Regions from separate parts of the Aeromicrobium sp. P5_D10 genome, predicted to be linked through region 1. Evidence: riboswitches for the same ligand, from Rfam matches in the RefSeq annotation. Region 1 holds a riboswitch; each other region holds the start of a gene.
The links. A riboswitch is a leader RNA that binds a small molecule or an ion and turns the genes downstream of it on or off. The one in region 1 is predicted to bind cobalamin.

Region 1 (2,194 bases):
CAGATCGGACGAATCCGGCGGCTGCCGTTCGCGCTCCCCCTCGGATTCCGTATCGCCCAGGATCGGCGAGGAAGTCTGAAGGTCTCGCGCGTCCGCGGACGTATCCGGATGGGTTCGGGCCGGGCCGTCTGGCGATTCGCCGACGACGGTCCGCTGCGATTCCTGAGCGGACGCCGCCCCATGCTGACGCTGGCGGCGAAGCCCTTCCATCTGCTGTTCGGCAGCAGGACGGTGTAGCTCACACCGAGTCAGCGGGTCTGCGTCGACTGTCCGGCAAGCGCCGCAACGGCACCGATGACGATCACGGCCGGCGGTTCGACCTGTTCTCGCTCCATCGTGACGCGCACCTCGTCCAGCGTCGTGAGAATCGTCCGTTCCGATGGGAGGCTGCCATCGCAGATCAATGCGACGGGCGTCTCCGCTCCCATCCCGCCGGCCGTCAGCGCATCGGCGATGTGACCCGCGTTGGCTACACCCATCAAGACGATGATCGTGCCGCCGACGGAAGCCAGAGCCGACCAATCGGTCAGGCTCGACGGATGCCCCGGAGGCACGTGACCCGACACGACCGTGAAACCGTGGACCAAGCCACGATGGGTTGCCGGGATTCCGGCCAGCGCCGGAACCGCGACCGCCGAAGACAGACCCGGAACGACCCTGACCGGAACGCCTGCCTCACGGCAGGCATGAAGCTCCTCGAAACCGCGCCCGAACACGTAACCGTCGCCGCCTTTGAGCCGGACGACTCGCAATCCCTGCTTCGCGCGATCGATCAGCAGCTCATTGATCGCCTCCTGCGGAGTCGTCCGTCCGCGAGGGAACTTGGCCACATCGAGGACTTCGACGCCGGGACGCAACTGCTCCAGCAACGCCAAGGGGGCCAGGTGATCGGCCACCACGACATCGGCGGCCATGAGGGCCTTCAGGCCTGCGACCGTGATCAGTTCGGGGTCGCCGGGCCCGCCGCCCACCAACGTGACACCCGCCATTCCGGGCTCTCCTGCCGCAGGAAGATCGGGCGTCGACAACGTCAAACCAAGCATTGCCCCATTGTCGCCTGCGGCTCGGACGTGACCGGCAACCAGGGCGTCCGACGGCCACCGCTGGTTCTCCCGTAGTCTTCGAGTACGCCCGTGGCGCAGGAACCCGGTGACAATCCGGGGCGGTTCCGCCACTGTGACATCCGACAGGATGAAGCCAGACACTGTTCACGGGACGGTCCGACCAATTGATGGGGCGAGAACCCCTAGGAGGAGCCCGGCACCATGGCCGAGTCGTCTACACGTATTGCCCTGCTGTCCACGTCCGACACCGACTTGCTCTCCGCACGCGCGTCGGGAGCCGACTACCTGTACGCCAACCCATCCCGACCGAACCACACCGAGATGGCCGAGGCCCTCGAGAAGGCCGACCTGATCGTCGCCCGCATCCTCGGCTCCCCGCAGGACCTGTGCTCGGGCTTCTGGCGCATCCGCGACCTCGGCAAGCCGATCGTGGTACTCGGCGGCGAGCAGACCCCGAGCGCCGAGCTGATGGAGCAGTCGACCGTCCCGATCGGCGTCGCGGCCGACGCGCACGTCTACCTCGCCGAGGGCGGCCCAGCCAACCTCGCGCAGCTGCACGCCTTCTTGTCCGACACCGTCCTGCTGACGGGCGTAGGCTTCGAGCCGCCGGCGACGCTGCCCGAGTTTGGGGTGGCCGAGCGCCCGGCCAAGCCGGCGGACCTGCCGCGAATCGGGGTCTTGTATTACCGGGCGCACGAGGCGTCCGGTAACAGCGGCTTCGCGCACTCGCTCGCCGACGCGATCGACGCGACCGGCGAGGCCGCCGGCGTCCCGATCTTCAGCTCATCCCTCCGCGCGGCCCCCGACGCCCTCTTCGACGAGCTGGCGAAGCTCGACGCCCTGATCGTCACGGTGCTCGCGGCGGGCGGCACCAAGCCCGGCACCGTCAGCGCCGGTGGTGACGACGAGTCGTGGGACGTCGCGCGGATGAAGGCGCTCGACATCCCGATCCTGCAGGGTCTGTGCCTGACATCGAGCCGCGAGGACTGGGAGGAGTCCGACGACGGCGTGACGCCACTCGACTCGGCCAACCAGATCGCGATCCCCGAGTTCGACGGACGCATCATCACTGCGCCGTTCTCGTTCAAGGAGATCGATGAGGACGGGCTGCCCCGCTACGTCGCGCACGA
Region 2 (2,194 bases), on a different contig from region 1:
GACCTTCTCGGCTACAGCGCCGGCGAAACCCACATCGGCTATGTGGCGTGGTCAACCGCCGAGGGCATCGCCGGGCAAGTGGGCGAGTCCGTGCGGCGGCGTATTGCCGGTCTTGCTCGCCAACACCTCGCGGTGCCGGCCGGGGTGTCGAGCGTGCACGGATGGTTCACACCCATTTCGGCGTCGTCGTACGACCGGCTGCGCGAAATCGAGCTTCCACCCGGCGTCGGCGTGGCCTTCGGCGCTGCCCGCGCCGGGATTGACGGCTTTCGACACACCCACGACGAAGCGCTGTTGACCGCGCGAATGCCCGTTTCGCCGGGCCGCGTCGCGTGTTTCCCAGATGCGGCAGTCGAGATTCTGGCTTCCCAACGTGATGATCTGGCTCGCCGGTTCGTGGAGGATCAACTCGGCCCGTTGCTGCAGCACGAGGGCCGCGACAGGCTTCTGGTGACGATGCGACACTTCCTGAACACCTCGGGGAGCCCTTCACGATGTGGGCGGAGGCTGGGAGTGCATGCGAACACCGTGACCCAGCGCATCCGACGCATCGAAGGAATTCTGGGGCATCCGATCGACCCCGAGAATCTCTCACTGCGTGTTGCCCTCGCGGTACAACCGCTCCTGTCGAACGAGACCGTCTGACTCGACGACGCCACGTCCTGCAGTTCGCTCCAGGCATGGTCAGGAGAACCCCGAGACCGGGCGAGTCGAGCCCTTGCTAGGCTGCCAGCGAACCAGTCGTACCCATTCGTTTGGGTCAGGGAATCCGGTGTGACTCCGGAGCTGACGCGCAGCGGTGAGGGGGACGGAGGTGGCATCGCCACTGGATCGCAAGATCTGGGAAGGCGCCACCATCCGGTCGAACCCGAGTCCGAAGACCTGCTGGTTTGCGGTCGACTCATGTCGGCCGGATCATTCGTCAGGCTCCGCGCAAGAGCCTCAGATCACAGGAATCACGTGTCTTTTCCTTCCTTCACGCGCTCTGCCGCCTGGGCGCTCTGCGCCGGGCTTGCCGCCTCCGTCCTCACCGCCTGCGGAACCAGTGAGTCATCCGACCGCGACGCCTCGACCCCGGGAGCGGGCGAAGGCAGCACGACCTACCCGCTCACGCTCAAGGACAACTGCGGCACCGACGTGACCATCGAGGCGGCACCGCAGCGTGCCGTCTCGGTCAACCAGGGATCGACCGAGATCCTGCTCTCTCTCGGCCTGGGCGACCGCATGGTCGGCACCTCGACCTGGACCGACGAGATCCGCCCCAACCTGGCAAAGGCCAATGCCACGGTTCCCCGCCTCGGTGACAATGCCGTCTCCTACGAGAGAGTGCTGCAGGAGGAGCCCGACATCGTGACGGCGTCATTCGGCGGCTCCCTCAACGACGAGGACCCTGACCGGCGTGCGCAGTACGCCAAGCTGGGCGTGCCCACGTACGTCGCCCCGTCGCACTGCGACGGTCGCACCGACGAGAGCGGCGATGGACCCCGCGAACACCCGCTCGAGATGGACGTCATCTACCAGGAGATCACCGACCTCGCCCAGATCTTCGACGTCTCGTCCCGCGGCGAGAAGCTGATCGCCGAGCTCAAGTCCCGCATGGCCAAGGCCACCGAGAACGCCCCGAAGAGCGACGTGTCCATCGCGTACTGGTTCGCCAACACCGAGCTGCCTTACATGGCCGGAGCCAACGGCTCGCCCGGCGTCATGTCGCGCACCGTCGGCGTCGAGAACGTCTTCGACGACACGGTCACCGAGTGGCCCCAGGTCAGCTGGGAGAGCGTCCTCGACCGAGACCCCACCGTCATCGTGCTCGGCGACCTGCGCCGCAAGTCCCAGACCGGTGACAAGCTGGAGGACAAGATCAAGTTCCTCGAGTCCAACCCGGTCACCAAGCGCCTGACGGCAGTGCGCAACAAGCGCTACGTCATCATGAACGGCGCTGACATGAACCCCTCGATCCGCACGGTCGACGGCACCGAGAAGCTCTCCAAGGCGCTGGCCGAGCTCGGGCTCACGCGTTGAACCAGGCCGATCCGACGCTCGCGGTCCGGGGTGCCCGCGGGGCGTTCTGGGCGGTGGGCCTCACGGCGCTGGCGCTGTCGATCGCCGTGGCGATCACGATCGGCCCGGCCGATCTCTCAGTCGGCGAGGTGTTTGCCGTGGTCGGCCAGCACCTCGGATGGGGTGACGCAGG
Region 3 (2,194 bases), on a different contig from region 1:
CCAACCCGCCGTCCATGCGAGGTGATGGCGCGGCTGCGCCGTCCCGCGGCTCCGTGGCCGGTTCCGCGTACCGTCAGCGCTTTGGGCCGCCAGGCAGGTGTGCTGGCAGAGACGACCGATTCGTTGCTCGCACTGGTAGGCGGCGCAGGCTGCTGGGCCGGAGCATCTTGAGGTTCGGCCGGTGCAGAGTCGTCACTAGGACCGTCAGGCTGATCGCCCCCATCCTCGCTCTCACCCGGTGGCGAGGGCTCAGGCTCCGGTTCCGGTTCGGGCTCCGGCGGCGGTTCAGGAGGGAGTTCCTCATCACCCAGGATCTGGTCGAGCAACTCCTCATCGAGGCCCGGAGCGTCGAACGGATTACGACGCCGACGGTGCGGCAGTGCCAACAACGCTGCGCGGCGGATGTCTTCGCGTGCCACCTCGTCCCGTCCGTTCCAGGCAGCGTGGGCGACAGCGGTTCGGGCGGTCACGATATCGGCGCGCAGACCGTCGACCTCGAATGCCGCGCACACTTCTGCGATCTTCAACAGCGCCGCGTCGGTGAGTTCCACGAACGGCAACCGAGCCCGAGCTGCGTCGATCCGCTCGGTCAACGCGTGATCAGCGGCCTCGAACTGTTTGACGAATGCAGCGGGGTCCAGATCGAAGCTCATCCGTCGGCGTACGACCTCGGCCCGCAGGTGAGGCTCACGCACCGCCGACACCTCGACCGTCAGACCGAAACGGTCGAGCAGCTGCGGCCGTAGCTCACCTTCCTCGGGGTTCATCGTCCCGATCAGCACGAACCGCGAGGCGTACTCGAGCGAAACGCCGTCACGCTCGACCGTCACTCGGCCCATTGCCGCCGAATCGAGAAGCACGTCGACCAGGTGGTCGTGAAGCAGGTTGACCTCGTCGACATAGAGCAGGCCGCGATGCGCCGCGGCAAGCAGACCGGGTTCGTATTCGACCTTGCCGTGCGAGAGCGCTCGTTCCAGCTGGATCGAACCCAGCACCCGGTCCTCGGTCGCTCCGACCGGCAGTTCGACCAGCCGGGCGGGCCTCACCGTCGTCGGGTGATCGGATGCGAACGGGCCGTCGGGTGAGGCCCCGGCAGCGTCGGCCGGATCGATCGAGAACCGGTCCGCGGCGAACACCTCGACCGGCGGGAGGACCCCGGTCATGGCCCGCACCGTGGTCGACTTCGCCGTACCCTTCTCGCCACGCACCAGGACGCCGCCGATGTGGGGCGAGACCGCATTGAGGATCAGGGCCAGGCCCATGTCGTCGAGCGCATCGCTCTGACAGCCGAGTACGGCAGAAAAGGGATATTGCAGTGGCATGGAGGCTCCCGCTCGATTCGCCGTCGGCTGATTACGCCGAAACTGTGGTCAGGCGCGGGGCCGGTCTTCGGACTTATCAAGTCCCCCAGATTGCAGGGGCCTGACTCACCGCAGCGGGCCTGTGTCGGACTCTCACCGACTTCCCAGATTCTCCCCTCAGATCTTCCGCACCGTTTCCGATGCCTGGACCCTTGGGGCACCTCGTGCCGCTCATGACGATAGCGTGGCGAGCAATGTTGGCCACCGATCCCCCCTCTGCTTCGACATCTCTGAGCGTCATCGGCATCGGCGCGGGCGGCTGGGACGATCTGCCCCAGGCGCATCGACGAATCGTCCTCGGAGCCGCAGTGCTGATCGGCGGCGGACGTCATCTGTCGATGGTTCCGTCAGTCACCGGGCAGCGCCGCGAGACCTGGCCTTCGCCCCTTCGCGAGCAGCTCGCCCCGTTCATCGCGGATCTCGTGAGCGGACCGGTCGTTGCGCTTGCCTCCGGCGATCCTCTGATTTCTGGCATCGGCACGACACTGATCGATCTTCTGGGAGCCGATCACGTGACAGTGCACCCCGCTGTCTCCTCGGTGTCCTTGGCACGGGCCCGGCTCGGCTGGTCGTCCGAGTCCTGTGTCGTGGTCAGCGTCGTAGGACGTGACCCGGCCCGAATCCTGCGCGAACTGGCGCCGGGTCGACGTCTGATCGTGCTGTCGTCAGATCAGGACACCCCCGGACGGATCGCTGCACTCCTCGTCGAGACCGACTACGGCGACAGCACCCTGCAAGTCCTCGGCAACCTCGGCTCAGCGGAGGAAACGCATGTCACCGCCAGCGCCCAAGCCTGGTGCGATACGGCTCCCCGGCTCAACATCATCGGAATC
Region 4 (2,194 bases), on a different contig from region 1:
CGTTGGCCAGTACGGCGATCAGATCGCGGTGGGCCTCGACGTACGCGGCACGACGCTGGCTGCCCGTGGCTGGACCGAGGACGGCGGCGACCTGTTCGAGACCCTGGCGCGCCTGGATCGCGACGGCTGCGCCCGCTACGTCGTCACCGACGTGACCAAGGACGGCACGCTGACCGGGCCCAACCTCGACCTGTTGCGTCAGGTGTGCGCCGTGACCGATAAGCCCGTCGTCGCCTCGGGCGGCGTGTCGAGCCTGCAGGACCTGCGTGACATCGCGACGCTTGCCGACCTCGGCGTCGAAGGGTCCATCATCGGCAAGGCGTTGTACGCCGGTGCGTTCACCCTGCCCGAAGCCCTCGCCGCGGTACGCGAGGTCTGAACCCATGGCGTCGGGCGCGGAGATCTGGTCGGGCTTCTCGGCCGATCCTCGCGAGCCGGACGCTGCGCTGCTCAGGGCGACCGATGCCGACCGCGATCATGCCGTCACGGTGCTGCGCGACGCCTATGCCGACGGCAGGCTGACCCGCGACGAGTTCGAGGCACGGAGTGCCGATGTCCTGGGCACCCGCCTCGTGGGCGGGCTTGCAGCGTTGCTGACCGACCTGGTCGTGGCGACCCCCGCCCCGGTCGTGAGGCAGGCGGCCAACCGTTCCAGCCTGCAGGTCCAGGCGGTGACCCAGTACCAGCGCGATCTGCGCGACGCCCGCAATGGGTGGATCTTCGTGTCCGGGCTGTGCGTGGCGATCTGGGGTGCCACGAGTATCGCGAGCGGCGGGCTGTTGTTCTTCTGGCCGATCTTCCCGAGCCTCGGCGTGGGGATCGGCTACTTCTCGATGCGGCTGAACCGCGAGTCGCGGATCGAGGCGATCGAGGACAAGATCGCTGCCAAGCGTCGTCGTCGGCGCGGGCTGGGATAGGACGTCGGTCACATCAGGACCTGACTACGCGGGAATGCGTTAAGGTCCGTTCTTGAGTCACGGAAATCGTGACTTGCTGTAACCAGTTGCACTCGTGCTGGGGGAAGTCGGTGAGAATCCGGCGCTGTCCCGCAACCGTGTGTGGCGTGAGCGATCGCGCCACGAGTCGGAGTACCTGTCACGAGGGTGTCTGGCCAAGTCCTGCCGCGGAAAGCGGGACATGGCCGAATCGTTCTCCGATTCGATAACAGCTCCGCGCCAGATTCTCTGACGCGGAGTTTTGTGTCGATCGGGACGTTTTCTCTGCCATGCCTTACCTCTGCGGGGTCCGAGCAAGGAGAGAATTCATGGGATCCCGGTCCATCATCGAAAGACGGCGTCGCAGCCGAGTGGGAGCAGCGCTGATCAGCGCGTTCACCACACTTGCCCTCGTGCTGGGGCTGGCTCCGGCCGCCCAAGCAGCAAGCGACATATCGGTCTACGTGACCTTCGAGGGCTACAACATCGGTCAGGGCTACTACGTCGAGCCGGTCAAGGTGACGGTCCCGGAGGGCTCGACGGCCGCGGCTGTCACCGAGAGCGTCCTGGATGAGACATCGCACCAGTTCACCGCGTTGGACGCTGGGGATACCAGCAGCGCGGGCTGGTACCTGTCGGGCGTCAAGGGCTTCGACAAGGGAACCGCGAACGTTCCGTCGTACATCACGAGCCAGCCGGGATTCGAGCTGACCGGCACCGACGGAGACGCGTACCTCGGCACGCCCGACTACAACTCCATGTCTGGCTGGATGTACACGGTCAACAACGTGACGGCCCAGGTCGGTGCGGGTGCACTGACTCTGCACGATGGTGACGTCATGCGGTGGCAGTTCACGCTGTACGGCTATGGCTGCGACCTCGGCCTGGCAGATTCTTGCTGGGAGAGTGAGTCCTACTTCTCCCAAGTCGACAAGACCGATCTGATCAGGGGCATCGGCAAGGGCAAGACCGCAACGGCTACTGACGCAGAACTTGCCACGGCCAGGACGACGGCCGTGAATCCCACTGCCACGCAGCAGCAGGTCACCGCTTCGCTCACAGCACTGAACACCGCGGACCCAGCTTCTTCGTGGGTTCGGCTCACCACGACTGCACAGGGTCAGTTCCTGACCAAGCTGCGCGAGAAGCTGGTCAGCGACTTCGGCCAGACCGCAGGCGACTACGACTACAGCGTCGTCAAGAAGCTCAGCATCACGGGAACGTTGAACGCTCAGGACTACACGGATCTGCGTAACGCT

Region 2: linked by a shared signal. The riboswitch ahead of ACXJKC_RS10565 (ABC transporter substrate-binding protein) and the one ahead of cobN (cobaltochelatase subunit CobN) in region 1 are both predicted to bind cobalamin.
Region 3: linked by a shared signal. The riboswitch ahead of ACXJKC_RS14770 (magnesium chelatase subunit D family protein) and the one ahead of cobN (cobaltochelatase subunit CobN) in region 1 are both predicted to bind cobalamin.
Region 4: linked by a shared signal. The riboswitch ahead of ACXJKC_RS18100 (fibronectin type III domain-containing protein) and the one ahead of cobN (cobaltochelatase subunit CobN) in region 1 are both predicted to bind cobalamin.

What each region holds. Positions count from the first base shown of each region.
Region 1 covers NZ_JBFUME010000001.1:7,922-10,115, reverse strand. The annotation lists gene ACXJKC_RS00050 (hypothetical protein) at 1-237, shown strand, start outside; gene cobA (uroporphyrinogen-III C-methyltransferase) at 249-989, opposite strand; cobalamin riboswitch at 1,099-1,227, shown strand; gene cobN (cobaltochelatase subunit CobN) at 1,266-2,194, shown strand, end outside.
Region 2 covers NZ_JBFUME010000005.1:14,664-16,857, forward strand. The annotation lists gene ACXJKC_RS10560 (PucR family transcriptional regulator) at 1-645, shown strand, start outside; cobalamin riboswitch at 722-904, shown strand; gene ACXJKC_RS10565 (ABC transporter substrate-binding protein) at 961-2,022, shown strand; gene ACXJKC_RS10570 (FecCD family ABC transporter permease) at 2,019-2,194, shown strand, end outside.
Region 3 covers NZ_JBFUME010000006.1:449,191-451,384, reverse strand. The annotation lists gene ACXJKC_RS14770 (magnesium chelatase subunit D family protein) at 1-1,316, opposite strand, end outside; cobalamin riboswitch at 1,378-1,526, opposite strand; gene cbiE (precorrin-6y C5,15-methyltransferase (decarboxylating) subunit CbiE) at 1,556-2,194, shown strand, end outside.
Region 4 covers NZ_JBFUME010000010.1:92,974-95,167, forward strand. The annotation lists gene priA (bifunctional 1-(5-phosphoribosyl)-5-((5-phosphoribosylamino)methylideneamino)imidazole-4-carboxamide isomerase/phosphoribosylanthranilate isomerase PriA) at 1-379, shown strand, start outside; gene ACXJKC_RS18095 (DUF1707 SHOCT-like domain-containing protein) at 384-917, shown strand; cobalamin riboswitch at 970-1,114, shown strand; gene ACXJKC_RS18100 (fibronectin type III domain-containing protein) at 1,265-2,194, shown strand, end outside.